4 regions of the Caballeronia sp. SBC1 genome follow, and region 1 is predicted to be linked to each of the others. Evidence: riboswitches for the same ligand, from Rfam matches in the RefSeq annotation. Region 1 holds a riboswitch; each other region holds the start of a gene.
The links. A riboswitch is a leader RNA that binds a small molecule or an ion and turns the genes downstream of it on or off. The one in region 1 is predicted to bind cobalamin.

Region 1 (7,569 bases):
TGGTGAGTTCGATTCCGGATTTTCTGCGCCGCCGCCGCGTGGCTTAAGCCTGCGTTTGAGCTTGGGTAAGTAACAACGTTGAAGTCCGAACTGCCGCGCTCGAAGCACAAGAACAAGAGCGGCGGTTCGTATGAGTCCGGGCGGCATGCAGCATATCGCGCAACACGCCGCCCCGCACTCCGCTCTACCTGACAGGCCATTCATGACTGATTCGATTCTTCGCTTCGCTCGCCGTGGCCTCTGCGCGATGCTGATTGCGTGCATGCCGCTGGCCGCATTTGCGGCTCTTACGGCTGACGATCTCGCGCCGCTTGCGGCCGACGACTTCGACGCCAAATCCGCCGCCATCGATAAGCTGATCGCCAACGCGGATGCTCCTTCAATCGCCGTGTTGAACGCGCTCTCCGATGGCTCGTTGGTCGCCACCGACGCCGGCAAGGTTCTGATCCAGACCGACGACGGCAACAAGGACCCGCTCACCAACAAGGTCGTGGAAGCGCCGGATGCGCAACCGGTCACGCTGAACAATCTGTTGCGCTCGAAGGTATCGGGTGCGTTATCGGGCTTGCAGCTGGCATCGCCCGATATTGCTACGCGCCGCGCGGCCGTTGATGAATTGCTGAAGAACTCGGATCCGTCGATCAAGCCATTAGTCGATAAAGCCCGCGCCAAGGAGACCGATCCGACGCTGAAAAAGCGCCTCGACACGCTCTGGGCCACCACCGCTTTACACGATACCGACGCCAACAAACGCCTTGAAGCCGTGCAACTCGTCGCCGCGCGTCACGACCTGGATATGAACGAACTGCTGCGCCCGATCGTCGTGAAGAACGCTGACGGTACCTTCGCCGAACCTGATGCCCGCGTGCGCGCAGCAGCACAAGCAGGTATCGAAGAACTGGATTCCATTCAGCGGCGCGGTGAGATTGTTGGCACGATCTTCGCGGGTCTGTCGCTGGGCAGCGTGCTGTTGCTCGCCGCGTTGGGCCTCGCGATCACGTATGGCTTGATCGGTGTGATCAACATGGCGCACGGCGAGTTTCTGATGATTGGCGCATATGCTACGTATGTGGTCCAGAACCTCGTCCAGCACTACGCACCGGGTGCATTCAACTGGTATCCGCTGTTCGCCGTGCCTGTGTCGTTTGCCGCCGCGGCTTTGGTGGGTATCGTGCTCGAACGGCTCGTGTTGAAACATCTCTACGGCCGTCCACTCGAAACGCTGCTGACCACGTTCGGCATCAGCCTGATCCTGATTCAAGCGACGCGCACGATCTTCGGCGCGCAGAACGTGCAGGTGACGAATCCATCGTGGATGAGCGGTGGCGTCTCCGTCATGCAGAACCTGATTCTCCCCTACAACCGTTTGACCATTCTTGGCTTCTCGCTGGTCGTCGTGTTGCTCGCGTGGGTCGTGCTCACCAAGACGCGCCTCGGCCTGTTCGTGCGTGCCGTCACGCAGAACCGCCGGATGGCTGCGTGTGTCGGCGTGAAGACCGCGCGCGTGGATTCGTATGCGTTTGCGTTCGGTGCGGGTATCGCAGGACTGGGCGGTTGTGCGCTTTCGCAGATCGGCAATATTGGGCCGGACCTGGGGCAGAGCTACATCATCGATTCATTCATGACGGTCGTGCTCGGCGGCGTCGGGCAACTGGCGGGAACGGTGATCGGCGGCTTTGGGCTTGGGCTTGTCAGCAAGACGATCGAACCCTTCTGGGGGGCGGTACTCGCGAAGATCGCGGTGCTCGTGCTGATTGTATTGTTCATCCAGAAACGTCCTCAGGGCATGTTTGCCCTGAAGGGCCGCAGCGCAGAGGTTTGAGATGAATACACCAAACGTCTCCGCGAATCTCGACGTCGTGCCAAAACCCGATGAGCAAGCCAGACGCGAAGGGTTTGCGCTGGGCCTGCCGCCGCGTGCGGCGCTCCTTCCCCGCAACGGCTGGATTGCGTTGATCGCGTTCATCATCGCCATGGGTATATGCGTGCCGGTCGCAGCGCTCGTGCTGCCGGAGTCGAGCACGTTCCACCTGAGCGCCTATTCGATGACGCTCGTCGGCAAGCTCATGTGCTACGCGATCGGCGCGCTGGCGCTCGATCTTGTGTGGGGCTATTGCGGCATCCTGAGCCTCGGCCATGCGCTGTTCTTTGCGCTTGGAGGCTACGCGATGGGCATGTACCTGATGCGTTCGATTGGCCGTGAGGGCAACTATCAAAGCGACTTGCCCGACTTCATGGTGTTCCTCGACTGGCACAAGCTGCCTTGGTACTGGCAAGGCACCGAACACCTCTGGTATGCGCTGTTGCTGGTGATTGTTGTGCCCGGCGTGCTTGCCTGGGTGTTCGGCTTCTTCACGTTCCGCTCGCGTGTAAAAGGCGTGTATCTGTCGATCATTACCCAAGCGATGACCTTCGCCGCGATGCTGCTCTTCTATCGCAACGAAACGGGCTTTGGCGGCAACAACGGCTTTACCGATTTCAAGCGTATCGCGGGCTATCCGATCACAGCGGCAAGTACGCGGACCGTGTTGTTTCTCATGACGCTCGGCGTGCTGATCCTGGCGTTTATCGCGGCGCGTGCCATTGTGACTTCGAAGCTTGGGCGGGTGGTGACAGGCGTGCGCGATGGCGAAGCGCGGTTGATGTTCCTCGGCTATAGCCCGCTCGCATACAAGCTTTTTATCTGGACCGTGTCAGCCATTCTGTGTGGCATTGCAGGCGCGTTATACGTGCCGCAAGTGGGCATCATCAACCCGAACGAGATGTCTCCGGGCAACTCCATCGAGATGGCGATCTGGGTGGCCGTGGGCGGACGGGGAACCTTGATCGGGCCGATCATCGGCGCGTTTGCGGTGAATGGTGCGAAGAGTTTTTTTACGGCGAACTTCCCTGAATACTGGCTGTTCTTCCTGGGCCTGATCTTTACGCTCGTGCCCTTGCTGCTGCCGAACGGAATCATGGGCCTTATCGATATCGCGCTGCGCAAGAAGAAAGCAGGAGGACATTCACATTGACTGCCTTATCGATCCCATTAGCTAACGCGTACAACGCATTGATCGTGGACCTGCCGCCACTGCCTGAAATCAACGAACGTAATCAAAACGGCATCACGGGTCTGGGCCACGTGCTGGAACCGGGCGAGATCGATGTCTCGCACGGCACTATCCTGTATCTCGAAGACGTGACCGTCAGCTTCGATGGTTTCCGCGCGCTGAACAAGCTGACGCTGTCCATTGAGGTGGGCGAACTGCGCTGCGTGATCGGACCCAACGGCGCGGGTAAGACCACCATGATGGACGTGATTACCGGCAAGACACGACCCGATTCCGGCAAGGTTTTTCTGGGCCAGACCTTTGACCTGACGCGCATGTCGGAGCCGGTGATTGCGCGCACGGGCATTGGACGCAAGTTCCAGAAGCCGACCGTGTTCGAGAACCATCCGGTGTGGGAAAACCTCGAACTCGCGATGAAAACCGACAAGGGGTGGCTGGCGTCGCTCAGGTCAAAGCTGGATCGGGAAGCACAAGCGAGGATTGAAGAGACGCTGGAACTGATCCATCTTGAAGCCGATGCCACGCGTTCTGCCGGTGAGCTGTCGCACGGGCAGAAGCAGCGGCTGGAGATTGGCATGTTGCTGATGCAGCAACCAGCGCTTCTGTTACTCGATGAACCCGCCGCCGGCATGACGGACCATGAAACCATGCAGCTCGCGGAATTGCTCAACAAGCTGCGCGGCACCTGTTCGATGATGGTCGTCGAGCACGACATGGAATTCGTCGCAGCGCTCTCGGGTGATACGGGACGCGTGACGGTGATGGCCGAAGGCAGCGTGCTTGCACACGGCACGCTCGACGAAGTGAAGCGCAACGAGAAAGTGATCGAGTCGTACCTCGGCCGTTGATTGGGCCACCACGGGAAATTAGAAATGCTCGAAGTCGATTCACTCAACCAGTTCTACGGCGGCAGCCACATCCTGCGCGATGTGAAGATGACCGTGCCCGATGGAAAACTCACGGTATTGCTTGGCCGCAATGGCGTGGGCAAGACCACGTTGCTACGCTGCCTGATGGGCGTGGTGCCCACAAAAAGCGGCACGATCTCCTGGCGTGGTGCGAAGATTTCTTCGATGCCCACCTATAAGCGCGTATCGAGCGGCCTGGCTTACGTACCGCAAGGACGGGATATCTTCGGCCGGCTCACGGTTGAAGAAAACTTGCTGGTGGGCGCGGCGAGCCGTAAAGCGCCATCGAAGGTACCAGACCGGATCTATGAACTGTTCCCGGTGCTCAAGGAGATGAAAAGCAGACGCGGCGGCGATCTGTCGGGCGGCCAGCAACAGCAGCTCGCGATCGGCCGGGCGCTGATGAGCGAACCACAACTGCTGATCCTCGATGAACCGACTGAAGGCATCCAGCCCTCCATCATTCAGGATATCGGGCGCACGTTGCGGCAACTCGTTGATGAAATGGGCATGACAGTGCTGCTCGTCGAACAGTACTACGACTTCGCTCGCGAGCTTGCCGACCGCTACTGGGTGATGAGCCGCGGTGAGATTGTCGCGGGCGGTGAGGGCGCGGACATGGAGGCGCATGGCGTGCGGGAGTTGATCGCGGTTTAAGTCTGACGAGCGAGTAGTAAATAGCGCGCGTGAACTGATCGACATTGCAACAGGCGCGGTATATAACGTGCAGCGTACTACCTCGTTAAGGGAAAGTGAGAAGCCGGTGAGAACCCGGCACGGTCGCGCCACTGTATTTGGTTTGTAAGCGTTTAGATTGTCGAACGTTTCGAACCAAGAGTCAGACCTCCTTCCTCGACTTTTTCAACTCCAAGCGGGACGCGACTTCCCGAGGGCTGCTCAGATGATTTCTCAACTCGTACAAATTTTTAACGACTCAGGCACTAAGGTGCGGGGCAAGCTTTTCGGCATTTATGGGGTATTGATTGCGATCAATGTCCTTGCGTGGGTTTGGGCTCTGGTGGCATTCCGCCACCATCCGGTACTTCTCGGAACTGCAATGCTGGCCTACGGATTCGGGCTGCGTCATGCGGTGGATGCCGACCACATTGCCGCTATCGACAATGTCACGCGCAAGCTCATGCAGGAGAAGAAACGCCCCGTTGCAGTGGGCTTCTTCTTTTCTCTCGGGCACTCGACCGTGGTCGTGCTCGCCTCTGCCGGGGTGGCTCTTGCAACGTCGGCCATGCAGGGACGGTTCGACCGTTACAAGGAAATCGGCGGAATTGTCGGCACGTTGGTGTCGGCGTTATTCCTGTTCGCGATTGCCCTGATGAACCTGATTATCCTGAGGTCGATCTATAAGGCGTGGCGCAACGTCAGGAGCGGCGGTGCTTATGTCGATGACGATTTCGATCTGCTTCTGGCCGATCGCGGATTTCTGGCTCGCATCTTTCGCCCGTTGTTTCGCATGATCACGCGAAGCTGGCAAATGTACCCGCTAGGTTTCCTGTTCGGTCTGGGATTCGATACGGCGACTGAAATTGGTTTGCTTGGCATAGCGGCAACCCAGGCGTCGCAAGGGCTTTCTCCCTGGGCGATCATGGTGTTCCCGGTCCTGTTCAGTGCCGGCATGTCCCTGATAGATACGCTGGACGGTCACCTGATGCTCGGCGCTTACGGATGGGCTTACCTGAAGCCGATCCGGAAAATCTACTACAACATGACCATCACACTGGTGTCCGTCATCGTGGCCGTCGTGATTGGCGGCATAGAAGCGCTTGGGCTGCTCGCAGATCAGTTGAAACTGCAAGGTCCAGTGTGGGATGCCATAGGTACCTTGAACGATAATTTCGGCACGCTGGGCTTTGTGATTATTGGCATTTTCGCCGTTAGCTGGATCGTGTCGGTCCTGATCTATCGTGCAAAACGCTTCGACGAGCTGGAAGTCAGCCGCTAGGACCGCGTTGATCCAGGGCACTCGTCAGTGCCTGAATTTGCTCGCTGCTAAGCGACGATGTATCGATCGCGTCAGCGTGGGAAAAAATCATCTGTCCATAAGCATCGGCGAGCACGCGCGCTTCCCGGCAGAGTGCCGCATCCTGACCGGCCGGCTTCAGTTCTCGCCAATAGTTGATTGCGCGCTCGACGTCGAGAATAGTGAATACGCTCATAGGTCTGCCCTGCAGCTTCGGGTGAATGGACGGGTAACGCCGGTACGCGCACGTTGCACCCACATGAACAAAACTAATAGAAAGATGAAAACATGTCGCTTGTCGAATGACACGCCGGCATTCAGACTGTGGGCCACTCGGTTAAGGACGCATTATGGCTCGCACTCATCTTCATGGTTTTCCGCGCATCGGCGCTCATCGGGAACTCAAGTTCGCGCAAGAGGCGTTCTGGCGCGGGGAGTGCGACGATGCTCATTTGCGTAGCGTCGCAGAGGCGTTGCGTGCGCGCCATTGGGAGTTGCAACGATCGGCGAAGCTGGATTTCGTAGCGGTCGGCGACTTCGCCTATTACGACCAGATGCTGAACCTTACCGCGCTGTTGGGCGCGTTGCCGGAGCGGTTCGAATTCGAACCGTCGGCGCTTTCGCTTGCGCAATATTACGAGCTGGCGCGGGGCAACAAGACGCAACCCGCCATGGAGATGACCAAGTGGTTCGACACCAACTACCACTACCTTGTGCCGGAGTTGGGGCCGGGCACAACATTCAACGGTGGCGTCGACTGGTTCTTCGACGAAATCGACGAAGCGTTAGCACTGGATCATTCTGTCAAGCCGGTTCTCATTGGCCCGATCACGTACCTGTGGCTATCCAAGAGCCACATTCCCGGCTTTGACCGGCTTTCGCTTCTGCCGAAGCTCGTGATTCGCTATATGCGCATTCTCGACAAGTTGAAGCAACGCGGGATTGAATGGATTCAACTGGACGAACCGGCACTGTGCCTTGACCTGGATGACGAATGGCTCGAGGCCTTTTACGCGGCCTACGATGTGCTTGGCGAGTCAGGCAGCAAGATCATGCTGGGCACATATTTCGACACAGCCGCTCATCACGCACCGCTTGTCGCGAAACTGCCTGTGCAGGGTATCCATATCGACCTGATCAGGGCGCCCGAACAGCTGGACGCGTGGCGCGCGGCCCTACCGGCGGACAAAGTGCTGTCGGTGGGGGTGATCGACGGCCGGAATATCTGGCGGGCAGACCTCAGCGAAATCGTCGACTCACTTCGTAGCCTGAGCGAAGAATGTTCGGATAACTTATGGATTGCGCCGTCCTGTTCGCTGCTTCATGTCCCGGTCACGCTTGCCTCGGAGCAAAGGCTCGATAACCGCTTGACGTCGTGGCTTGCGTTCGCGACCGAGAAGCTTGATGAGGTTGCCGCCATTGCGCTCGCGCTAAGCGATTCGGCAGAAGCCGGATCTGCGCTCGCCGCCTCGAACGCAGCGCTCGATACGCGACGCAATTCGGACACGATCATCAACACCCTCGTTCAGCGAAGGACCGCTGCCATCACCCACGCGATGGCAAGCCGAAAAAGTCCTTTCGCCGAGCGCAAGCGAGTGCAGCGGCATACGCTCAGGCTGCCGCTCCTGCCGAC
Region 2 (7,569 bases), on a different replicon from region 1:
TATCGGCCTGCTTTTGCTGATCGCGATTTATTTTGTCGGCGCCGAACAGGGCGCGACATCGATCTTCCAGAGCATGGTTATCCACGAGTTTGTCCACGACGGTCGGCATCTGCTCGGCTTTCCTTGCCACTGAGACCGACCATGATCCGAAACCTTTTGATACGCGGCATGATCGCGGGACTCGTTGCGGGCCTACTGGGCTTTTGCGTTGCTAAAACCTTTGGTGAGCCGTCAGTCGATCGCGCGATTGCGTTCGAAACGCAGCAGGATAAGCTGCAGAGCCAAGCGGAAGCCGCGGCTGGGCATCAGCACGACCCAGCGGACGACGTTGAACTCGTCAGTCGTGCGACACAAGCGGGACTGGGTTTGCTGACCGGTGTCTGCGTGTTCGGGACGGCGTTGGGCGGCCTGTTCTCGCTAGTGTTCGCATTGTCGTACGCGCGTCTTGGTGCTTTGCGCGCACGCGGGACATCAGCGTTGCTCGGTCTGTTCGGCTTCGTGGCCGTTGCGATCGTGCCGTTCCTCAAGTACCCGCCTAATCCGCCATCCGTGGGCAATCCGGACACTATCGGCGCACGCACCGCGCTGTTTTTCGGCATGGTCGCTATCTCGCTGATCGTGGCCGTGTTTGCTGTACGGCTGCAGCGTCGCCTGAAGGCACGCCACGGCGATTGGAACGCGGTGCTGATCTCGGTTGCCGTGTACATCGTGCTGATGGCACTGGCGTATCTTGCGCTGCCGCCGATTGACGAAGTGCCGAAGCTGTTCTCAGCGACACTGCTATGGAATTTTCGCGTGGCGGCAATCGGTATCCAGGCGGTGATCTGGGCCACGCTCGGTTTGCTCTTCGGCGTGCTCGCGCAACGTGAATTGGAAAGGGCGCCCTCGCGGCGGATTGCTTCGGCCTGAGCGTTTAGTTAGTGTGAATCCTTGGAGGGGCGGCTTGCAGGCCGCCCCTTTTTCATAGCGCAGCCTTGCGTGCAAGCAGGTTATTGAACAGCGCGAGCTTGTCGGCGTCGGCCATCGTTTTCCATGCCTTGATTTCTTCGCGGCTCCTGAAGCAGCCTTCGCAATGCCCCGTGGTCTTGTCGAGCCGGCATACGTCCGTGCACGGCGAGCCCACAGGTTGAAGCTGTTTGGCTCGCTCGATAGTGAACGTGAGTTCGAGCGGGACTTCCATGGGTACTTCCATTTCCATCGGCAATTCCGTAGGCGTTGTTGTCATAGCGTTTCGCCGCGAAAGAGCGCGGCTGTCGCCGCCGGATTCTTCGGCCAGTATGTGTGCATGTAGGTAGCGGTGATCGGGCCATGACGATAGATCGCTTCGCCTTCCACGCCCGTGGTGGCGTGCGTCGCGGTGAGCACCGGCGACATGCCGGTCGTCATGGACGAGTAGTGGAAGGTGTGGCCGGTGTGGGTGCCGTGGCGGCTTTCAACGCGCTGCATGGCGAGCCGGGCCAGGCGTTTCTGCATCTTCGCGTGTCCGGGCAAAAGGGCGAGCATTGAATGCTGCACGCCTTCGATATCCGTCAGTGAATCGAGCAGATACAGCATGCCTCCGCATTCCGCGACTATCGCTTTGCCCGCTTCAACATGCGCGCGGATCGAGGTGGCACTCACTGCGTTTGCTGCAAGCTGGGCGGCGTGCAGTTCCGGATAACCGCCCGGCAGATAAAGCGCGTCGGCATGCGCGGGAACGGGTTCATCGGCGAGGGGTGAAAAAAACGCGAGCGTTGCGCCCATCGCTTCCAGCAGATCGAGATTCGCCGGGTAGATGAACGAAAACGCGGCATCGCGAGCAATGGCTATGCGCATGCCCTCCAGCAAACGCGGCGGCGGGTCGAGGGCTTCGTGATCAAACATGATCGCGGGCGGCAACTCGCGCAACGTCGTTTCGCCGATGGCATCCGCTGCGCGATCCAGCCGCGCATCGATGTCGGCTACCTCCGCTGCTTGCGTGAGACCCAGATGCCGTCCGGGTAGCGTGATGTCGTCGGTGCTTGACAGATGCCCGCAATATCGGATGCCTTCGGGAATGGCTTCGCGCAGCATTTGCGCATGCCGTGCAGACGCCACGCGATTGGCGAGCACACCATGGAAGGGCAGATCCGCCCGATAGCGCGCGAGACCGAACGCCATTGCACCGAAGGTCTGCGCCATACCGTGCGCGCCAATCACGGCGAGCACCGGCACGCCGAACGTGGTGGCGAGATCGGCGCTGCTGGGCGTGCCGTCGAAAAGACCCATCACGCCTTCGATCAGGATCAAGTCAGCTTCTTGCGCCGCTTGTGCGAGCAGCGCGCGGCAGCCGCTTTCGCCGACCATCCACAAATGCAGCGAATACACCGGCGCGCCGGACGCGCGTTCCAGGATCATCGGATCGAGAAAATCGGGGCCGGTCTTGAAGACCCGCACTCGGAGGCCAAGACGTGCGTGATAGCGCGCGAGCCCGGCGGTGACGGTGGTTTTACCCTGGTTCGACGCGGGCGCGCTGATGAATAAAGCGGGGCAGGCGCGCACGTCAGAACTCGACGCCGCGTTGCGCCTTCACGCCTTGCTCGCGATACGGATGCTTGACGGACCGCATTTCCGTCACGAGATCGGCCGCTTCGATTAGCGCCTCGGGTGCATGGCGGCCCGTCACGACCACATGAAGCATCTCGGGCCGCGCGGTGAGCACCGCGAGCACTTCGTCAAGCGGCAGGTACTCGTACTTGAGCACCGTGCACAGCTCGTCGAGCACGACCATCTGATACTCGCCGCTTTCAATCATCTTGCGCGCGGCGTCCCAGCCTTTGCGAGCCGTCGCGATATCGGCATCACGATTCTGCGTGTCCCACGTATAGCCGTCGCCCATGGTGATGAAATCGCAGGTCGAAATTGCGCCGAGGAAATCGCGTTCGGACGTATGCAGCGCACCCTTGATGAACTGCACCACGCCGAGCCGCATGCCGTGTCCGAGCACGCGTACGGCCATGCCGAACGCCGCAGTGGTCTTACCCTTTCCCGTGCCCGTATTGACGATCAAGAGGCCCTTCTCGCGCACGGCGGTGGCCTGCTTTTTCTCGTGACCTTCCTTGCGTCGCTGCGTCATGCGCAGATGCGATTCTTCGTCCGTTTTCATCATGTTCTCTCGTTGTCAGTCGGGTGCCTGATTTGTTACCTAAGGTCGTCTTCAGCTATAGCAACGGTTACGCCATCGGTCACTCTTTTCGGCACTATTATTCGCCCGTTGCGCGACGCCAGTAGCGCACAGGGTTCGCAGACGCCGTCGATGCCAAGCAGCGCCTGAACCCGTTCCGACACATTAGTTTCCACCTGCGCGATGCGTTGCTTCGAGAAAAATTGCAGGGGCAAACCGTGGCGAGCGGCGAATTCAAGCAATGCGGTTTCGTCTTTCTTGCTATCGATCGATGCCAGCGCTCGAGTGCTTGCCAGCGGCCGTGTTCCCAGCGCCGCGGACACGGCGGCATGAATCTGTTCGACGCTTACCCCGCGCCGGCAGCCTATGCCGATGACCCATGTGCTCATGATTGCGCCTCATACGCGCGACCTGGAATCACGCTGGATAGCGAACAGAACGGTCGGCGCGAGGGTAGGCGCAGGCGTTGCAAAAATGGATTCATGTAAGACGATATAAGCATTACGTCCTTCATCCGTCCCTCGCGGATGTGGCGTTCGACGCGCTTTTAGAGCCAAAGCGCGCCACTCGGCGACTGGCCGGTATCCGGGCTTGGCGACCGCATTTCGCTCGCCTTCCCGCTCGTCGGAGCAGTGGCTGTGGAGGAAATGGGCGCTCGGTCCGAATGAAAGTCACGAACGAAAGTCAGTCGAAACTAGCGCGGGTCGCGTACCGTTGCGGGGACAGCACAGGTCTTGTCGACACGGCGCGAGAGGCCCGAAGCGTAAGCCTTGAGCCTTGAGAATACGCGCGTGTGCATCCTGTTTCCCGTTTAACTACGCGCGCGGGAAAAGCGCGCGTGAGCACCAGACGCGGGCCAAAGATAGCACAGCGGGTGTTGGTTGCGCTGGGCTTTTACGGGCTGGACATGGGCGGAAGTGCAGGTTTGTTGCGTTCGCGCCGGCGAGATATCACGTCAGGAGGCGGGGCTTAAACCCCCTCGCGCACTCCGCCCAAACCTTGACGCTAGTCCCCCATCAGCCTAGACTTCGCGGTAGTTTTCTGGTGCTCGCGCGCGGTCTCTGCTGCGCGCAGTTAAACGGGAAGCAGGGAGCGCTGCCTGAACTCTGGCGTGCCAACCTGCGCTGCCCCCGCAACGGTAAGCGAAAATCGCGCAATGTGGTTTCACCCTGATTCACGCCACTTCGCACGGTAAAGCCGGCTTCGAAAAACCACTGCATGGCAATCTCATGCGGGAAGGTGAAGCGGCATTTTCGCCAGCCCGGATACCGGCCGGAACGAGTCAACACCTGAAGCGGACGATGTCGCGGGGATGCGGCAGACGGTCGACACTTTTCACCATGCTTTTCCGGATTGCCATCCCGCATTGCGCACCCGCCGCGACGCTTGCGAGCGGATTTTTTGCTCGCGTGAGTAAGCCAAGGGCGACGCATTCTGGTAGCAAGCAGCCAATCGATACTACGGAGCAACGGATGCAAATGCGCAAAATCCCGGTCACGGTCGTAACGGGTTTCCTCGGCAGCGGCAAGACCACATTGATGCGGCACATCCTGCAAAACGCGAAAGGGCTGCGGATCGCCGTGATCGTGAACGAGTTCGGCGAACTGGGTATCGACGGCGAAATCCTGAAGGGATGCAATATCGGTTGCGAGGATGAAAGCGTCACCGATCAACCGAATCTGTATGAGCTGTCGAACGGCTGTCTCTGCTGCACCGTGCAGGAAGAGTTTTATCCGGTGATGGAGCAACTCGTCGAGCGGCGTGATCAGATCGATCACGTGCTGATCGAGACCTCCGGCCTCGCATTGCCCAAGCCGCTCGTGCAGGCTTTCAACTGGCCGTCCATCAAGAATGCGTTCACCGTGGACGCTGTGGTGACCGTGGTCGACGGCCCCGCTGCGGCAAGTGGCCAGTTCGCGGCGAATCCGCAAGCTGTCGACGCACAACGCCGCGCCGATCCGAACCTCGATCACGAATCGCCGCTGCATGAGTTGTTCGAAGATCAGCTCGCTTCAGCGGATCTGGTGATTCTCAACAAGACCGATTTGATCGATGAAACGCAGCAACGCGCGGTGGAAACGTTGATTCGCGGCGAGATCCCAGCCGGCGTCAAGATCGTGCCGGCGCAAATGGGTCAGCTTGATCTGCATGCGCTGCTCGGTCTCGAGGCGGCGTCGGAAACGACTATTCATCTGCGTGTCGATCATCATGGCTCTGCCGACGACGAAGGCCACGCGGATCATCATCACGACGATTTCGATTCAGTCGTGGTGGAAGCGCGGGTCGAGTCGCGCGAGGCCGTGGTCGCCGCATTGCGCTCACTGGTCGATACCAACACGATCTATCGCGTGAAGGGTTTTGCGGCGTTGCCGGGCACGCCCATGCGGCTTGTCGTGCAAGGTGTAGGTCAGCGTTTCGATACCTATTTCGACCGCCGCTGGACCGCTGCCGAAGCGGCTAGCGAGACCAGCCGGTTCGTGCTGATTGGTGAGGATCTCGATCAGCCGCGTTTGCAACAAGCGCTTGTCGCCGCGCTCGCCAACGCGCCCGTGCAGGCCTGATCCATGCATCTGCTACGCACGACGCCCGGCGGTTTTGTCGACGACGCAGCCGGCGTCATGCGTATTGATCAGACGCCTGCGCCGATCGTCGTGCTCAGCTCTGCCGACACCACGCTCTCGCTTCTAGCCAGTGTCGTGCCGCATCTGGAAGCGGATTTTCCCGCGCTGCGGCTCGCCAATCAGGCGTTCTTGCGGCAACCGGCATCGGTGGATTTTTACGTCGACGACGTGCTGAAGCACGCACGCGTGATCGTTATTGATCACCTTGGCGGTGAAGCGTACTGGCCTTACGGAATCGAGAGCATCACCACGCTCGCGCGCCGCAATAACCAGATGCTCGTGATGTTCTCCGGCGATCTGCAGGAAGATCCAAACCTCGTTGCGAAGAGTACGGCCGAGCCAGCGTTATGCGATCAGCTCTGGCGTTATCTGCGTGAGGGCGGCGCGAAAAATGCCGAAGAGTTTCTTCGTTGCATCGCGTTCAGGGCGTTGGGGTATGGGCGTAAAGCGCATGCGCCGAGCCCGTTGCCGGCAGTGGCAATCTATCATCCGGCGCGGCTGATTGCGACCGTTGACGATTGGAAAAACCGCTGGGTTCAGGGTGCGCCCGTCGTTGCCGTGTTGTTTTATCGAGCCCATTTGCAGTCCGGCAATACCGATGTGTTCGATGCTTTGATCGAGGCTCTGGAAGCGCATGGACTCAACCCGCTGCCAATAGCGATGGCGTCGCTCAAAGACCCCTTGAGTCGCGAAGTCGTGCAGCAGCTCTGCGCGGATCATGGCGCGTCGCTGGTGCTGAACACGACCTCATTCGCCGCGGGCGTCATAGACGACCCCGTGCCTTTCGAACTCGCGGGCGACGCGCCAGTGCTGCAAGTCATCCTCAGTGGAGGAAATCGCGAAGACTGGCTCAAGGACAATCACGGGTTGAATTCGCGCGATGTCGCCATGCATGTCGCTCTGCCCGAAGTGGATGGCCGCATCATCACGCGCGCGATCAGCTTCAAGGGACTTGCGTATCGATGCGAGATCACGCAAGTCGACGTCGTGCGTTATCAGCCCGATCTTGAACGGGTGCATTTCGTGGCCGAGTTGAGCCAACGCTGGTGTCGCTTACGGCAACTCGCTAACGCAGACAAACGCATCGCGCTCGTGCTCGCGAACTATCCATTGAGCGAGGGCCGCATTGGCAATGGCGTGGGTCTTGATACCCCGGCGTCCGTTATCAATATCCTTGCAATGCTCGCTAAGGAAGGGTATCGGGTAGATGAAATTCCCGCCGATGGTGACGCGTTGATGCAGGCCCTGACCTTGGGCGTGACGAATGATCCTGTGGTCCGCGACCTGCGTCCTGCGTTACAAAGCCTGGCGCTTGACGACTACCTCGACGCTTTTTCCAAGCTGCCGGACAACGTCCAGCAGGAGTTGAATGCACGCTGGGGTCCGCCCGAAAACGATCCCACGATCCGTCGTGGCCGCTTCATGATCGCGGGCTGGCGCTGCGGGCATGTGTTCATCGGCATCCAGCCGGCGCGCTCGCGTGAGCGCGGCGACTACGCGAGTTATCACGACGCTGAACTTGTGCCGCCGCACGCGTATCTCGCGTTCTATTTCTGGCTGCGGCTGCGATTCAACGTGGATGCGATCGTTCACGTCGGCAAGCACGGCAACCTCGAATGGCTGCCGGGCAAGAGCGTTGCATTAAGCGCGTCGTGCTGGCCTGACCTGACGCTGGGCGCCATGCCGCATCTGTACCCGTTCATTGTCAACGATCCAGGAGAGGGCAGCCAGGCGAAACGGCGGGCGCAGGCGGTCATCATCGACCATTTGATGCCGCCGCTCACGCGCGCTGAAAACTACGGTCCG
Region 3 (7,569 bases), on a different replicon from region 1:
GTTGCGATTTTCCCTGCATTCGAAACCCGAAAGGAACTGCCGGAATCGGGCAGCAAAGATTGAAGACGCCAGAACCGTAGGCCGAGGAAGCCGCTCCGGTTAAGTAAGGGTGAGCAAAGTCAGAGTTTACCCGTATTTGCGCAATGCACCATTTTGATGCGCATGTTGGCGTCAATATGGAGTCCGGCGAACTTTTTGACGCCACACCGCTCTCAATTATTTCATTAAGCTTACGTTTTTGCTTGGCGCGTCACGTATCATCGCGAACGGCCGCTGCGTAGGCGCCTTCCCGTTTCCTCCTACTTCCCCAAGACCCTCGGATCTCATGGACTATTTAGTTGCATTGGCAAGCGACCCCGGCGCGTGGGCTGCACTAGCGACGCTGCTTGTCATGGAAGTCGTGCTCGGCATCGACAACCTGATCTTCATCTCCATTCTTACGAACAAACTGCCCGAAGCGCACCGCGCACGCACGCAGCGGCTCGGCATTGGGCTGGCGTTGATCATGCGTCTCGGCCTGCTCGGCACGGTCGCGCTGATCGTGCGCCTGACCGCCCCGATCTTCACCGCGTTCGGACACGACTTCTCGTGGCGCGACCTGATCCTCATTGCCGGCGGCGCGTTCCTTGTGTGGAAAGCGACCACCGAGATCCATCATCATGTCTCGGGTGAAGGCGCCAACGGCGACGGTGTTGTGAAGACGTCCACGCTCACGCCGTGGTCGGCGATCGGTCAGATCCTGGTGCTCGATCTCGTGTTTTCCATCGACAGCATCGTGACCGCTGTGGGCATGACCGAGCACATTCCCATCATGTTCGTTGCGGTGGTCGGCGCCGTTTCGGTGATGATGTTCGCGGCCGGACCGCTATCGCGTTTCATCGAAAGGAACCCGACTGTCGTGATGCTCGCACTCGGCTTCCTGCTCGTGATCGGTATGACGCTGGTCGCCGAAGGGTTTGGATCGCACGTGCCGAAAGGCTACATCTACGCAGCGATGGCGTTCTCGGCGTTGGTCGAGGGGCTGAATATGTTGTCGCGAAGGGCGAAGAAAAAACGCGCTTTGGAATGATCGCGTGATAAGTCGAAAACGCCGCGTGGCTCAAAACCGCGCGGCGTTTTTTTTGTTAGAACGGCAGGTCCGGCTGACGCGGCGGCTTGTCGGCGCCGGCCACTTTTTGCGCCTTCAACCAGCGTTCGATAGCCTGCACGACGTGATCCCGCTCGTCATCGTCCAGTAGTTTTCCCGCCTCAATGCCATGCCATTTCGCAAGGCAACCTCGGCAGCACGTTGCCGTGGCGTGCTGCGCGACAAACACCGGATGACCGCGAAACGGCGTCTGCTTGCCGTCGTTCGGCAGATATGCCGGCGCAAGCCGGCGCGTAATCAGTTCACGGGCATGGCTGACCACTTCGGTCATGCCATGTTCACGCAAATAAGCCTCTTCACGCGCACGCAGGCGGAAGCGCATGCGGAAATTCGAATGCGACAAGGCACTGAAAACGGTATCGAGATCGCGCATGGCACGTGGCTCAGAATGGCTTGCGATACAGCGACGAATCCGTAAAGCCCTCTGCATTCAGCACATATCCAACCACGATCAACGCTGTCCTTTCAATGCCTTTTTCAAGCACTTTTCCTGCGATATCAGCGAGTGTGCCTAGCACTTTCTCTTCGTCAGGCCAGCTTGCCCGGAAGATCACGGCTACAGGACATTGCGCGCCGTAATGCGGAATCAGGTCGGCAACGATCCGTTCAATATGCCGTACCCCGAGGTGGATTGCCATGGTCGCGCGATGGCGTGCGAGATCGGCAAGTTGCTCGCCTTCGGGCATTGACGTCTTCGTGGCGAAGCGCGTAAGGATCACCGTTTGCGAAATGCCGGGCAACGTGAATTCGCAACCAAGGGATGCCGCCGATGCAGCCGCCGCCGTGACTCCCGGTACAATTTCATAAGGAATGGAAAGCATATTCAAGCGCCGTATCTGCTCGCCTATTGCGCCATATAGCGACGGATCACCGGAATGGACACGCGCAACGTCTTTCCCTTTAAGGTGAGCAGCTTCGAGCAACGCGACAATTTCGTCGAGATGAAGATCGGCCGTATTCACGACGCTTTCCGCAGAATGTCCGCTCAGCACCGCTTCCGGCACAAGCGATCCGGCGTACAAAATAACCGGACAGGTACGAATGAGGCGCTGACCTTTCACCGTGATGAGTTCGGGATCTCCGGGTCCGGCACCAATGAAATAGACCGTCATTTAAGGGGTTTTATCAAAAAGTGAATGCGGATGGAACAATGCTTCAAGTGCGTCCAGAAGCGAGCTTGTATTGGAGAATTCGCGCTCGGCCGGTGGAAGGCGTGGCCGTTTCAGCATGACCACAGGCAAACCTCGTTCCCGCGCCACCGCAAGTTTCGCCTCCGTTGCCGCGCCGCCGCTATTCTTGCTGACGAGGACATCGGTTTGCTGCGCGTCGAAGAGCATGCGCTCACCTTCCAGCGAGAACGGTCCGCGCGCGCCAATGATTGTCGCGTGTGCGTTGCCGGGGTACGGGTCGAGGCAGCGAATGGTCCAGTGTTGCCAAGAGGGAATCTCACGGAGATGCGCGAGCGGTTCGCGGCCCAGCGTCCAGAACGGGTTTTTGTAAGGCGCAAGGGTATGGACGATGTCCGGAAAATCCACTGCCTCCCGCCAATCGTCTCCAGTTTGCGGTTGCCAGGGTGCGCGGCGAAGCGCCCAGCATTGGATGTTCGTGAGCGCACTGGCCGCGCTCGCGTGACGGCTCATTTGCGCGGCGTAGGGATGCGTGGCATCGACTATCAGGCCGATGGATTCGGCTTCAATGAACGCCTTTAACCCTTCAACGCCTCCGAAGCCGCCCGCGCGCACGCTGCAGACCAGATCGGCTGGCATACGGCCCAAGCCGGCGAGGCTATAGACATGGCTAGGGCCGAGACGGCGCGCGATTGTCAATGCGTCACCAGTGCCTCCTAACAGCAAGATCCGTTTCATTGCGCCGCCCCCTGTCTCGTCACGCATGGTGGTAACCAAAAAACATTATGGTTTGACAGCATGCAGTAGCGTGATGGGAAGCGCTTGGCGCCAGGTATCGAAGGTGCCTAGCGGCTGTGCATAAGCAACGCCAATACGCGTCATCTCGCCGCCGTGAAGCGCGCGCCACGCGATCAGCGTTGCTTCGCTCTGGATGGTGACGGCGTTGACGATCATCCGCCCGCCTTTCTTCAGATGAGACCAGCAGGTGTCGAGCATCTCGGGCGCGGTCACGCCACCACCGATAAAAATCGCATCGGGCGCAGGCAACCCGGCTAACGCACCCGGCGCCTCACCCTCGACCAGTTGAAGTCCAGGCACGCCAAGCGCATCGCGATTGTGTTCGATCAGGCGTTGACGCTCACCGTTCGCTTCGATCGCGATAGCACGGCAACTCGGGTGCGTGCGCATCCATTCGATACCAATGGAACCGCATCCCGCACCCACGTCCCACAGCAGTTCACCGGGTTCAGGCGCGAGCCGCGACAGCGTAATCGCACGGACATCGCGTTTGGTGAGCTGTCCGTCGTGCTGGTATGCGTCGTCTGGAAGGCCGGGCGTCAGCGGCAAGCGCAGCACATGGTTTTCCGCGATGCACTCGATCGCCACCAGATTCAGCGCGGCCACGTCACTTGACGTCCACGCGCTGGCCACGCTATTGATACGCCGCTCCTGCTCGCCTCCCAGATGCTCGAACACGCTCAGACGGCTCGCGCCAAAACCACGTTTCGTCAGCAATGCCGCGACCAAGCCTGGACTTGAAGCGTCGCTGCTTAGAACAAACAGGCGCGCGCCGGGATGAAGCTGCGTTTCGAGCGCCGCAATCGGCCGCCCGACCAGCGACACCGCCGTCACATCCTGCAGCGCCCAGTGCAAACGCGCGGCGGCAAGCGACAGCGAAGACGGCGCGGGTAACACGCAGAACTCATCTGCTGCCAGTTCGCGGGCGAATGTTGTGCCGACGCCGAACATCATCGGGTCGCCGCTCGCGAGCACACACACCCGGCTGCGTTCGTGACGATATTCAAGTACCGGCGCAATCGTGAACGGCGTAGGCCATGCACGACGTTCGCCGCCAATCCGGGCCGGCAATAACGCGAGATGACGCGCGCCGCCGAAAATCGTATCGGCGCTCAGCAACGCCTGGCGCGCGTGCCGGCTAAGTCCGCCCCAGCCATCTTCCCCGATCCCCACCACGGTCAACCACGGTGACATCCGCCGATCCTCACTTGATTCATTCGCTGGCTCATTCACTCATTACGCCGCGTCTGCAACGTGGCCGAGACAATGCGGCTAAAGCAGGTCCGGCCTGACGCCGATGCGCTTTATCCGCCGCAAAAACGGGCATAATACCGCGTTAGTCGGTGCCCTTACGGGCCTAACAGGGAACACAGCAGAACTGTGGCTGCCCCCGCAATTGTACGCAGCGAGTCCGCGCTCCACTGCCACTGGTTTCGACTGGGAAGGCCGGCACGGACGTCGACCTGCAAGCCAAGAGACCTGCCGACCTGAATTCTTCGTGCAAGCCAACATCGGGCGGGGTGTACCGATACCGCGAACGTGTCATCCCCTCAAAGGGTCCGACATGCTCAAGGCGCCGCGCGAGACCGAACGGGTCACGCTTTGAACGAACCACTCACTACTGTGCACGCATCAACGCAAGCATCACGGCCATCGGCTTGTCCGGGCCTGATGCGAATCGCGCCTGCGCGCGATGGCGGCCTGTGCCGCATTCGCCTCGCAAGCGGTGAACTGACTGCGGCGCAGGCGCGTGCTGTAGCGCAGGCGTCGCTCGAATTCGGTTCCGGTTTCATCGATGCAACCAATCGCGCGAATCTGCAGATCCGAGGCGTAAGGGAAGACTCGCAGGAAGCGCTCGTCTCGCAGCTCGTCGACGCGGGACTTGGGCCCGTCACGCCGGGTTCCGACGACCAGCGTAACGTCATGTCCAGTCCGCTGGCTGGCCTCGATTCGCACGCCTTGCTCGATGTCGCACCGCTCGTTTCCACGTTAATCGGGCAGATGCAGCGCGACGCGCGTTTGCATCAGCTGTCGCCGAAATTTGCGTTGATGGTGGACGGCGGCGAGCGCCTCGCCATGCTCGATCATCCTCACGATGTGTGGCTTTCAGCGGTATCGGCGGAACGGCTTGTGTTCGGGCTCGCGGGCCGTCCACCGCGGTTCGAAAACAATGCGCCGGCGTTGGCTGCGGTGAAAACCGGGCACGTCCCGGCACTGGTCGACGCACTGCTGCAAACCTTCCTCGATCTCGCGCAGCCCTGGCAGACCAGAATGCGCGATCTGCTGACGACGTGTCCTATCGAAGAAATTCTTGGCCGCGTTCAGGAGAAGCTTGGCTTTCTTTTAGATCGTGACGTTGAACACTGGCGTCGTCCGGCATCCGATGCAAGGCTGCGTTTCGGCGTGCATCGTCAAGGGACGGGCGACAGCGTGTGCGTTGGTGCGCAAGTCCCGCTTGGGCGCCTGGATGCCGCGACACTTTCCGCGCTCGCCGATCTCGCGCCACGAATACGCATGACGCCATGGCAAAGCGTCATGCTGCTAGACGTGCCCCCTGCTGATGCACGACCTCTAGTTGAACAACTCGCCGCGCTGGGTCTCGCAACATCGCCCGACGAACCATTCGCGCGCCTGATTGCGTGTACAGGTTCGCCGGGCTGCGCAAAAAGTTTCGCCGATACCAAAGCTGACGCACAACTTCTCGCGCGATCCATGCCGCCCGCAGGCGATGTCCATCTTAGCGGCTGCGCGCGCTCATGCGCGGCGGCGCACCGCGTTGAAACCACCTTGATGGCCGTCGCTCCCGGTCGCTACGATCTTTATGGCGATGCGCCTGAAGCCGTTGCCCGCCATCTCACCATTGAACAGGCAGCCCGCTGGCTAGCCCGGAGCACCCCTGATGCTTGATTACATTCGCGACGGTCAAGCGATTTATCGCGCGTCGTTTGCGACCATTCGTGCCGAGGCCAACCTCTCGGCCGTTCCCGCCGATCTCGAGAAACTTGCCGTGCGCGTGATCCATGCGTGCGGCATGACGGACGTAGTCGATGACCTCGTGTTCTCTCCCGGCGCAGGCATGGCAGGCCGCTCGGCGCTTGGCCAAGGCGCACCCATTCTCTGCGATGCCCGCATGGTCGCCGAAGGCATCACGCGCGCGCGGTTGCCGGCGAACAACCGTGTGATCTGCACGCTCAACGATTCCTCTGTACCTGAACGCGCTCGCGCACTCGGCAATACGCGCTCGGCCGCCGCGCTCGAATTGTGGCGCCCGGATCTTGAAGGCAGCGTGGTGGTGATCGGCAATGCGCCCACCGCGCTCTTCCATCTGCTCGACATGCTCGACGCCGGTGCGCCCAAACCTGCGCTGATCCTGGGCTTCCCGGTGGGGTTTATCGGCGCGGCGGAATCGAAGGCGCTGCTTGCCGCGAATAGCCGCGGCGTGCCGTTCGTCGCATTGCGCGGGCGGCGCGGCGGCAGCGCAATGGCGGCGGCGGCCGTGAACGCGCTGGCAACGGAGACCGAATGATGAGCGGACGCCTCTATGGCCTCGGTGTCGGTCCTGGTGACCCCGAGCTGATAACAGTCAAGGCATTGCGTTTGCTGACCTCCGCGCCGGTGGTCGCTTACTTCGTGGCGAAGGGCAAGAAAGGCAATGCGTTCGGGATCATTGAAGCGCATCTCAACGAAACGCAAACGCGCATGCCGCTGGTTTATCCGGTTACGACCGAAGCGCTTGAGCCGCCGCTTTGCTATGAAACGATCATTGGCGACTTCTACGATGAATCCGCCATCCGTATCGCAGATCATCTGGAAGCGGGACGCGATGTAGCCGTGATCTGCGAGGGCGATCCATTCTTCTACGGCTCCTACATGTATCTGCATGACCGGCTGGCCTTGCGCTTCGAAGCGCACGTGGTCCCGGGCGTGTGTTCCATGCTTGGTGGCGTGGCCGTGCTTGGGGTGCCGCTCGTGTACCGGAACCAGAGTTTGTCGGTGTTATCGGGCGTGCTGCCGGAAGCAGATCTAAAGCAACGTCTCGCCACCGCCGATGCCGCCGTGATCATGAAACTAGGCCGCAACTTCGAAAAGGTCCGGCGCGTGCTCACCGAACTCGGACTCGACAAACGTGCGCTTTACGTCGAGCGCGCGACCATGGCGAACCAGCGCATTGTGCCGCTGGAAGAAGTCGATCCCATGGCATCGCCCTACTTCTCGCTGCTCGTCGTGCCGGGGGAAAAATGGCAGGCGTGACGGCGTTGAGCGAGCAGGTCCCTGTGGCAATCGTGGTTCTGGGGATGGGCGCTTTGGGTACCGCGCGCCACATTCAGGCGCTGTATCCCGGTTCGCTGGTTCACGGTCTATCGAGCCGCGTGCAAGCCGATGTCGCATTCACTGAACTCGGCCCTCATCTGCGCGAACTCTATGCAAGCAACACGCCGATCGTCGCGTTGTGCGCAGCGGGCATCGTGATTCGATGCCTCGCATCCGCGCTCGCCG
Region 4 (7,569 bases), on a different replicon from region 1:
GAGTTGGACCGGTTCAAAGTGATTCAGTCGGTGGTCGAGGGGCTGCTCAAGCCGTGGCGTGCCGCCGAGCGGCTGTCGTTGACGACGCGTCAGGTTCGACGCCTGGCAGCACGCCTGCGCGAGCAAGGGCCGCCTGGGCTGATCTCGGGCCGCTGTGCCAAGCCGAGCAATCACCGGATCGATGCTGGGCTCGCCGTGCGCGCCGTGGCGATCATCCGTGAGCGGTACGCGGATTTCGGTCCGACGCTCGCCTGCGAGAAACTGCGTGAGTGCCACCACCTGAAGCTGGCCAAGGAGACGGTCAGGCGCTTGATGATCGACGCGGGCTTATGGACGCCGCGCCGACAACGTCCACCCAAGATCCACCAGCCGAGGAACCGGCGTTCGTGCCTGGGCGAGCTGATCCAGATCGACGGCAGCGATCACCGCTGGTTCGAGGAGCGCGCGCCGGCGTGCACGTTGCTGGTGTTTATTGATGACGCCACCAGCCGGCTGATGACGCTGCACTTCACCGCGACCGAGTCGACCTTCAGTTATTTCGAAGCGACGCGACGCTATATCGAGCAGCATGGTAAGCCCATGGCGCTCTACAGCGATAAAGCCAGCGTATTCTCGGCTAATCACAAAAGCACCGCTGACAAGGGAATAACGCAGTTCGGCCGGGCCTTGTACGAACTCAATGTCGACACCTTTTGTGCCAACAGCAGCCAGGCCAAGGGGCGCGTGGAGCGCGCCAATCTGACCTTGCAGGATCGGCTCGTGAAGGAGTTGCGGCTGCGCGGAATCGACACGCAGGAGGCCGCGAATGCTTATGCGCCCCACTTCATCGCGGACTTTAACAACCGGTTTGGCAAGGCTCCGAAGAGCGACTACAACGCTCATAGACCACTGCGCGACGACGAGGACCTGGATTCGGTTTTAACGTCTCGCGCATCGCGCTGCGTGTCGGCCACACTGACCGTGCAATACGATCGGGTGCTCTACCTGCTCGATGATTCGCCCGTGACCCGAGCGCTGATTCATCACTATCTGGACGTATACGAGTACCCGGATGGTCGCATCGAGATCGTGGCCAATGGCACTGCCCTGACCTATCGCCAGTACGATCGGCTCTCGGATGTAGACCAAGGTGCTGAGATCGATAACAAGCGCCTTGGCCACATCCTCGCGCTGTCTCGGCAGGTGCAAACAGAGCGCGACAACCGGCGTATTGGAGCCGCGCCATCACGCACGAATAGCGGCGAAGAAGTCCGGTCGAAGATGCGCAAGAGCGGCACGCGTAAGCAGCGCGAACTCAAGCAAATTGACCTGAACGCGATGATCTTGCGAACCTCTGAAATACAGGCAGCCGCGGTGGGGAAACTGCCTTCTACAGAGATAATTCTCAACCCAAAACCGGACATTTCAATTTAGCCCAGAGGCGGACATCTGTATCTGGCCTCGACATGTGTTGTATGTATTTTGATAATTCAAAATAAGCGCTCACTGACTCAGCCGTAAACCACGGACCGTGGCCGTTCTGCGGCCCTTTGCCATGCGCAAGGCTTAATGACCTGATGCCATTCGCCTCAGCATGGCTTCGAATCCGTCCTTGATAAGGCTTACTGAATTATTTTTGTAAGAAAAATGTGCGTTATTCGAATGGACCAACATGCAAGCATTGACTTCGAACACGACGATCCGACCGCTCAAATCCAGCGCGCAATCGATGCCGAAGTAATCGAGGTCGATTTCCTGCTGGATAGCACGCAGCGCATCGAATTGCGGTGGGCCGAAGACGCTCCGCGGATCATCGAGGAAAGCTTTTTCCTCGTCCTGCATCCAGTGCTGATTGACCATATCCGTGTTGGCGTGATGGATCTTCCACTCGTCATGGATCGCAAGGTGATAAGGATAGATCTCGCCGTCGATGAACATGAATCGATACTTTCGAAAGTAACCATCGGCTGAGCGGTAATCGCAATACTCTGTCAGGTAAAAGTCAGCATCTGGAAACCGCGTGACGAAGGCATCGATCTCGTTTTCGTCATGAACCTTCTGAAAGTCATCGCCATTGTGCGTGCCGGCCAGCCGGATGAGCCAGGGCCGTGAGAACGATGCGAGCTTGGGGTCGCATTCAGATCCGCGCGCGCTCTTGCCGGAAACACGAAGTGTCTGCGGAACATGACAGCCCGCTATCGCGGTCAGCCGACGCGCGATCGAGTCCCGGCTGGTTCGCGCGATCTTGCCCGGATGATTGACCACGGGCTTGCCTATGAGGTCAACGAGTTTCGTGGCGGGCGCAAGCAGCGCGTGGCCTTGATCACCATCCGCGACGAGATTCACCACGACATCGGCGCTGTCGCGCAGCATGTCGATATCGTAGGCGACATCGGGGAGCAGATTGAGCACGTGAGTCTCGTACCCTACCCGCTCAACGAGATGTTCGAACGGCGTATTGCCCGCGCCCGGTGCGAACAGCATGAGGACGCGAAAGGCAGGCGGCGACTTGATCGCTTCGATGGTGACGAACGGTTTCAACGCGAGACCGCGGCGGTAATGCTCGTGCGCCTGCGGCTTCTGGCCAAGCGCCTGCTGCAAGTTGGCGACGAACTGCAAGGCGCTAGTGTCGTCGGGACTTTGCGCCAGTACGCGTTGGAAGTGATCCAGCGAGAGCTCCAGACGGTTCAAGCCGGCATAGGCCAGTCCGAGCTGGCCGTGAACGGAGACGTCCTCTTGCCATTCGTCCGGGCGTTCAGTCAGCAACGCGACTGCATCTTCGAACCTGCCCCCGCGGATCAGAACTTGCGCGAGGTTCTTGCGCACTCCCCTATGACCAGGGTCCATATGCAGCGCCTCACAATAGAGCGCTTCCGCCTCGTCGAGCCTGCCTGCGCAGTGGAGCGCGAATGCTTCATCGATCAAAGGAACTATCGACGTAGCCTGACCCGGCGTGTAGCGCGTCATGTAGCCTCGTGGCAGGGAAAGGCGCGAGCGGGAGCATCGAGCGCCTGGCGCAACGATAAGCATTTTAGCTGGTCAAGGTCCCTTTATAGTGCGATACACCCGAAATATGCGCGATCGCTGACGGGGCTCCCTTAAGAAAATCGAAAGGATCTTGTGGGTGGCGCAGTATCGGCCATGCGAGAGGTGTTCCCAAAGTTGCGGGCGCCAAGCTCTTTAGCGCGCTAATCTCTCGTATAAAGACGCTACATACTCACCAAGCTCCGGCATTGGCATGCTTGCCACGCGCGTAAAACCGAGCACCTCACAGGATTGCACGTCCCTCGCCTCGCGCCGGTACAGCTGCTCAAAATAACCGTTAGTTATCCTCGCGATGTGTATTCCTTCGCATCAGATAACTATCCATGATCCAGCCGTTTGCCTTGCGCGCTTCCGCCCGAATCCGTTCGATATCTCCAACCACATCCTTGAGTTTTCCGGACACCAGAATCTCATCCGGTGTGCCGACATAAGCACCCCAGTAAATATCGATGTCCAGGTCGGCGAAACGCTTGTAAGCACCCTCTGCATCCAGCATCACCACCACGCTGTCGACATTGCTTGGAAAACCCTCCGCTATTCGCCTTCCCGTTGTGATCTCGATCGATTCTCCAATGCGATTCAACGGTATCTTGTGCTGTGCCGCCAGGGCCTGAATGCTGCTTATGCCCGGGATCACTTCGTACTGCAGATTGTGTCCGCCTTTCTTGATGATCGAATCGACGATCCGAATGGTGCTGTCGTAAAGCGTCGGATCGCCCCATGTGAGGAACGCTCCGCATTCGCCATCGGACATCTGCTCGGAGATCAATCGTTCGAACACGACCTGCTTGTCGCCATTGAGATCCTCGACGCTTGCCCGATAATTGGCAGCGTCGCGTGATCGCTCGGGACTGGTTGCTTCAGCGAAGCGATAGTCATTGCCCTTGATGAAACGCCTGCAAATTTCCTTACGCAGCGCGATCAGCTTTTCCTTGGCACTGCCCTTGTCCATCACGAAGAAAACATCGACTTCGTTGAGCGCGTTGACCGCCTGAATCGTCATATATTCGGGGTTTCCGGCGCCAATGCCGATGATCAGAATTCGCTTCATAGGTGACTCACAAGGGTCGTGACGACAAGTAGTTAGAAAGTATAAGCGACCTTGCCGAACGCAGTCCGGCCCAACGTGTTGTAACCGTATGCAGTGACGTACTGCCGGTTAAAGAGGTTGGACAGATTGGCGGACACGGTGAGATGCGAATTGACCCTGTACGCAGCACGCAGGCCAACGGTTGTGTACGACGGCAGGTAGGTCGCGTTGAACTGGTCGTCGTAGGTCGATCCACCGTAAAGCAGCGAGACGCCCGTGCTCAGCGCGTGCAGGCGGAACTCGTCCCACATGTGATCGATGTTCAGGCTGACGGTCTGACGCGGACGGCGGTTGAGCCACGTCTGGTCGGTGACATCCTGGGGATTCAAAATACCGATCGCGAGACTGACCGGTGTCGAGTCGCCAAGCGTGCCCTTGTACGACAGGTCGATGCCCTGGATGCGCGCGCGACCTACGTTCACGGGAAGATAGGTCACCGTGTCGTAGGTGATGAGATCGTGCACGCGGGTGTCATAAACAGCGGCCGTAAAGGTGCCGAACGACGTGGCCGCATCGAGCGCGGCCTCGACCGTGTCGCTGCGCTCAGGCAGCAGGTTCGGGTTCGCGTAACCTGGGTAGTACAGGTCGTTAAAGGTCGGCAGGCGGAATGCGTTGCCATACGAAATGCGTGCCGTATAAACCGGGCTAATGGCATAAGCGATGGCGACATTGCCGGTATTTACCGACTGACCCTGGATGATCTCGTGACGCCCCGCCAGGAACACCGTCAACGCACCGAGTGTGACCGATTGATGGAGCGAGACTGCTGAATCGTTGCGTGTCGGCACGCCCGTGGGGATGTCGACGGGCAGGAAGGCTTGCTCGCGGGTGAAGTCGTAGGCGAGCTTGCTCTCGCCGGAAAGCGGCAGACTGAAGAGCGTGAGCCCGCGTTCGTGATGGGTCAGCGAGGTCGACGTACTGAAACGCGTCGAGTCGATCTCATCGGTCGGGATGTCCGGGTTGTTCGCATAGAGGAACTGGCGGTCCGTGGTATAGCCCACTGACTGGTCAAACTGCGTAAACGGCGTGAGGTCCAGATGAAACGCGATGCCTGTCGTCAACTGATGATCGAGTTGGCGGTCATCGCCGCCAGCATTGTCGTAGGACAGGTCGGACCGGTGATAAAGGGCGAATGTGGAGATCGACCAGTTGTCATGCGCATAGCCAAGACGCGCATCCACGTCCTGAGCATGGTACGGATTGCGGCCATCCTCGTGCCCGTAAGCCCACGGCTGGGTCGCATCAATTCCAGCGGTGTTGTAGTCGTGCAAGCCCAGGGAATAGGTCAGTCCAGCCAATGCCGCGAGCGGACCAGTGGACGAAATACTGCCTGAAGTGCGGATCTGTGTATCGAACGTTTTGTTCGAACCGCCGCCTGTTGAAATCGTGGTCTGGTTGGGCTGATTTGCCGCACGGTTCGTGAAGAGTTGCACGACGCCACCCACTGCGTCCGCGCCGAACGAGGCGGCCGCCGGTCCCGAGATAACTTCAACGCGGTCAAAGGCGGAGGTCGGAAGGTCGGCCCACTCAGCTTGACCCGTAGTCGCTGAACCCACTCGGATACCGTCTATGAAGACGGCGACCTGACTTCCCGTTGAACCACGGATGCTGACGGAGGCAGAAGTTCCTGGGCCACCGTTTTGCGAAATGGTAACGCCGGGCAGCGTTGCGAGGGCTTGCGTGATGCTCGGGTCAACGGGCGACAGGCGGTCGAGATCCGCGCGGGTAAGGACCTGGGTTGAGGCGTAGCGTTGATCGAACGATTGCGGCAGGTGCTGCGTGTCACCGGTGACGAGAATATTCGGCAGCGTGGCGGTGGACGGAAGCTGCTCCGGCTGCGGCAACGACGAGTCGTCAGCGGCCTGTGCAACCTGCCATACCGACACCGTGAGCGCAGACGTGAGGATGAAATGCCGAAACTTCATACGGGGAAAACCTTGTTATTGAAGATTGGATAATTGGATAGCGTGCAGCGAACGCGGGCGTAGCGCGTCGATTTCGGATACCGGCGGTGACGAAACCCGTGCCCCTTTGGACGCCTTACCGCCCTGCGCGTCATGCGATAGACGAGCGCAACCCGCGAACACACGCCGCGGCCAAGCCACCTTTAAGTTGCAGTGAATTCTCTCGCACAGCAGATACGCCCCTGCCTCGGGTGTTGGTCTTGGCAAACGGCGGACGTCTCACCCCTCGCCTGCGCAATCGATCATGCCGCAGGCGGGCAGCCAAATGCACTTACGTGGGGTCTTGTACACCGACGCGACTCAAGCTGGCAAATCGAGGAGATGCCGCTCTGGCTGTCAGCCAGGATCGCGGGCAGTATCGGTCATCGGTCATGTGGATGTCTCCCGGGGAGTGCGCGCCCCAAAGTCAGAAAAGAGGTATACGACGCCAAGGTCTGACTTCCGGTATGTGCTGAAACCGGTCACAGTGGCGCGACCGTGCTGGATTTGCACCAGCTTCCACGAGTCGTATGCGCGCATTTTACTTCCGAATCCCGCCTGACACTATCAAGTCCGGGATATTGAATAACTGATGGTGCGCGTGCCCCCGGTATCACGAGATCCGTGCACGCTGATTATCGATGCCCCCAAGCGACTTATCTTTCGCTATCCTTACGTTTTCATGCGTTCGCGCTGAAGCGTCGAGGGCGAGCGGAATCACTAGCTCCTGCCCCGCGCCAGAAGGCATGCAGATCTTGAAGGCTCCTTAGTGGACCAGGATCGTACTGTCGGGTGACCAGCTCAACGTCACTCGCGAGCCGACCGGAATCAGGTCTTCGCCGGAGTTTTGCACATGGACCTTGAGCCGCTGCCCGCACCAATCAAGCATATAGGTTGTATTCACACCGGCAAAGACGTGATGGGCAACCTGCGCCGTCAGCCGGTTATGCGCGCTCGGCGCGGCCTCGCCCGTTGCTCGCTGAAGCGCGATCTTCTCCGGACGAACCGCGCACTTCGTCTGATTCGATACAGCGGAGCGTGATCCGAAACGAATCAGGCTGCCGTCGTTGATGCGCATGCCGCCCGTCTCCAGTCGTCCGTTGAGGATGTTGGCATCGCCGAGAAACGTGGCAGCGAACTCGCTGGCCGGATGATCGTAAAGCTCGCGTGCTGTCGCCTCCTGGATCAATTTTCCATCGCGCAGGATACCTACACGATCACTCAACGTAAGCGCTTCTTCCTGGTCGTGCGTGACGAATACGGTCGTGATCGCGACATCACGCTGGATGCGGCGCAATTCGACCTGCATGTCCACACGCAAAGATTTGTCCAGCGCGCTCAGCGGCTCGTCGAGTAGCAACACGCGGGGGCGCGTCACAATAGCGCGCGCCAACGCGACGCGCTGGCGCTGGCCACCCGACAATTGATTGATCCGCCGCCCGTGCAGGCTGCCGAGTTGCACGAGGTCCAGCACCTCACCCACCCGCCGCTTGATCTCGCTCTTGTCCACAT

Region 2: it holds a riboswitch for cobalamin, as region 1 does, so the genes downstream of both, SBC1_RS31910 (cobalamin biosynthesis protein) here and SBC1_RS23885 (HoxN/HupN/NixA family nickel/cobalt transporter) in region 1, are expected to answer to the same signal.
Region 3: it holds a riboswitch for cobalamin, as region 1 does, so the genes downstream of both, cobG (precorrin-3B synthase) here and SBC1_RS23885 (HoxN/HupN/NixA family nickel/cobalt transporter) in region 1, are expected to answer to the same signal.
Region 4: it holds a riboswitch for cobalamin, as region 1 does, so the genes downstream of both, SBC1_RS08665 (TonB-dependent receptor domain-containing protein) here and SBC1_RS23885 (HoxN/HupN/NixA family nickel/cobalt transporter) in region 1, are expected to answer to the same signal.

What each region holds. Positions count from the first base shown of each region.
Region 1 is NZ_CP049157.1:1,303,689-1,311,257, forward strand. It holds gene urtA (urea ABC transporter substrate-binding protein) at 1-47, shown strand, start outside; gene urtB (urea ABC transporter permease subunit UrtB) at 203-1,822, shown strand; gene urtC (urea ABC transporter permease subunit UrtC) at 1,824-3,014, shown strand; gene urtD (urea ABC transporter ATP-binding protein UrtD) at 3,074-3,901, shown strand; gene urtE (urea ABC transporter ATP-binding subunit UrtE) at 3,926-4,618, shown strand; cobalamin riboswitch at 4,678-4,827, shown strand; gene SBC1_RS23885 (HoxN/HupN/NixA family nickel/cobalt transporter) at 4,863-5,918, shown strand; gene SBC1_RS23890 (DUF3717 domain-containing protein) at 5,908-6,132, opposite strand; gene metE (5-methyltetrahydropteroyltriglutamate--homocysteine S-methyltransferase) at 6,287-7,569, shown strand, end outside.
Region 2 is NZ_CP049158.1:1,129,545-1,137,113, reverse strand. It holds gene SBC1_RS31935 (CbtB-domain containing protein) at 1-133, shown strand, start outside; gene SBC1_RS31930 (CbtA family protein) at 142-909, shown strand; gene SBC1_RS31925 (DUF1289 domain-containing protein) at 962-1,225, opposite strand; gene SBC1_RS31920 (cobyrinate a,c-diamide synthase) at 1,222-2,520, opposite strand; gene cobO (cob(I)yrinic acid a,c-diamide adenosyltransferase) at 2,522-3,124, opposite strand; gene SBC1_RS31910 (cobalamin biosynthesis protein) at 3,160-3,531, opposite strand; cobalamin riboswitch at 3,701-4,007, opposite strand; cobalamin riboswitch at 4,168-4,434, shown strand; gene cobW (cobalamin biosynthesis protein CobW) at 4,615-5,703, shown strand; gene cobN (cobaltochelatase subunit CobN) at 5,707-7,569, shown strand, end outside.
Region 3 is NZ_CP049158.1:1,116,968-1,124,536, forward strand. It holds gene SBC1_RS31840 (OpgC domain-containing protein) at 1-19, opposite strand, end outside; gene SBC1_RS31845 (TerC family protein) at 326-1,069, shown strand; gene SBC1_RS31850 (DUF4186 domain-containing protein) at 1,125-1,520, opposite strand; gene cobM (precorrin-4 C(11)-methyltransferase) at 1,531-2,259, opposite strand; gene SBC1_RS31860 (cobalt-precorrin-6A reductase) at 2,260-3,012, opposite strand; gene cbiE (precorrin-6y C5,15-methyltransferase (decarboxylating) subunit CbiE) at 3,058-4,266, opposite strand; cobalamin riboswitch at 4,397-4,574, shown strand; gene cobG (precorrin-3B synthase) at 4,744-5,979, shown strand; gene SBC1_RS31875 (precorrin-8X methylmutase) at 5,972-6,598, shown strand; gene SBC1_RS31880 (precorrin-2 C(20)-methyltransferase) at 6,595-7,323, shown strand; gene cobJ (precorrin-3B C(17)-methyltransferase) at 7,311-7,569, shown strand, end outside.
Region 4 is NZ_CP049156.1:1,957,810-1,965,378, forward strand. It holds gene SBC1_RS08650 (ISNCY family transposase) at 1-1,413, shown strand, start outside; gene SBC1_RS08655 (tetratricopeptide repeat protein) at 1,546-2,946, opposite strand; gene cobF (precorrin-6A synthase (deacetylating)) at 3,302-4,075, opposite strand; gene SBC1_RS08665 (TonB-dependent receptor domain-containing protein) at 4,108-6,039, opposite strand; adenosylcobalamin (AdoCbl) riboswitch at 6,453-6,605, opposite strand; gene SBC1_RS08670 (ABC transporter ATP-binding protein) at 6,824-7,569, opposite strand, start outside.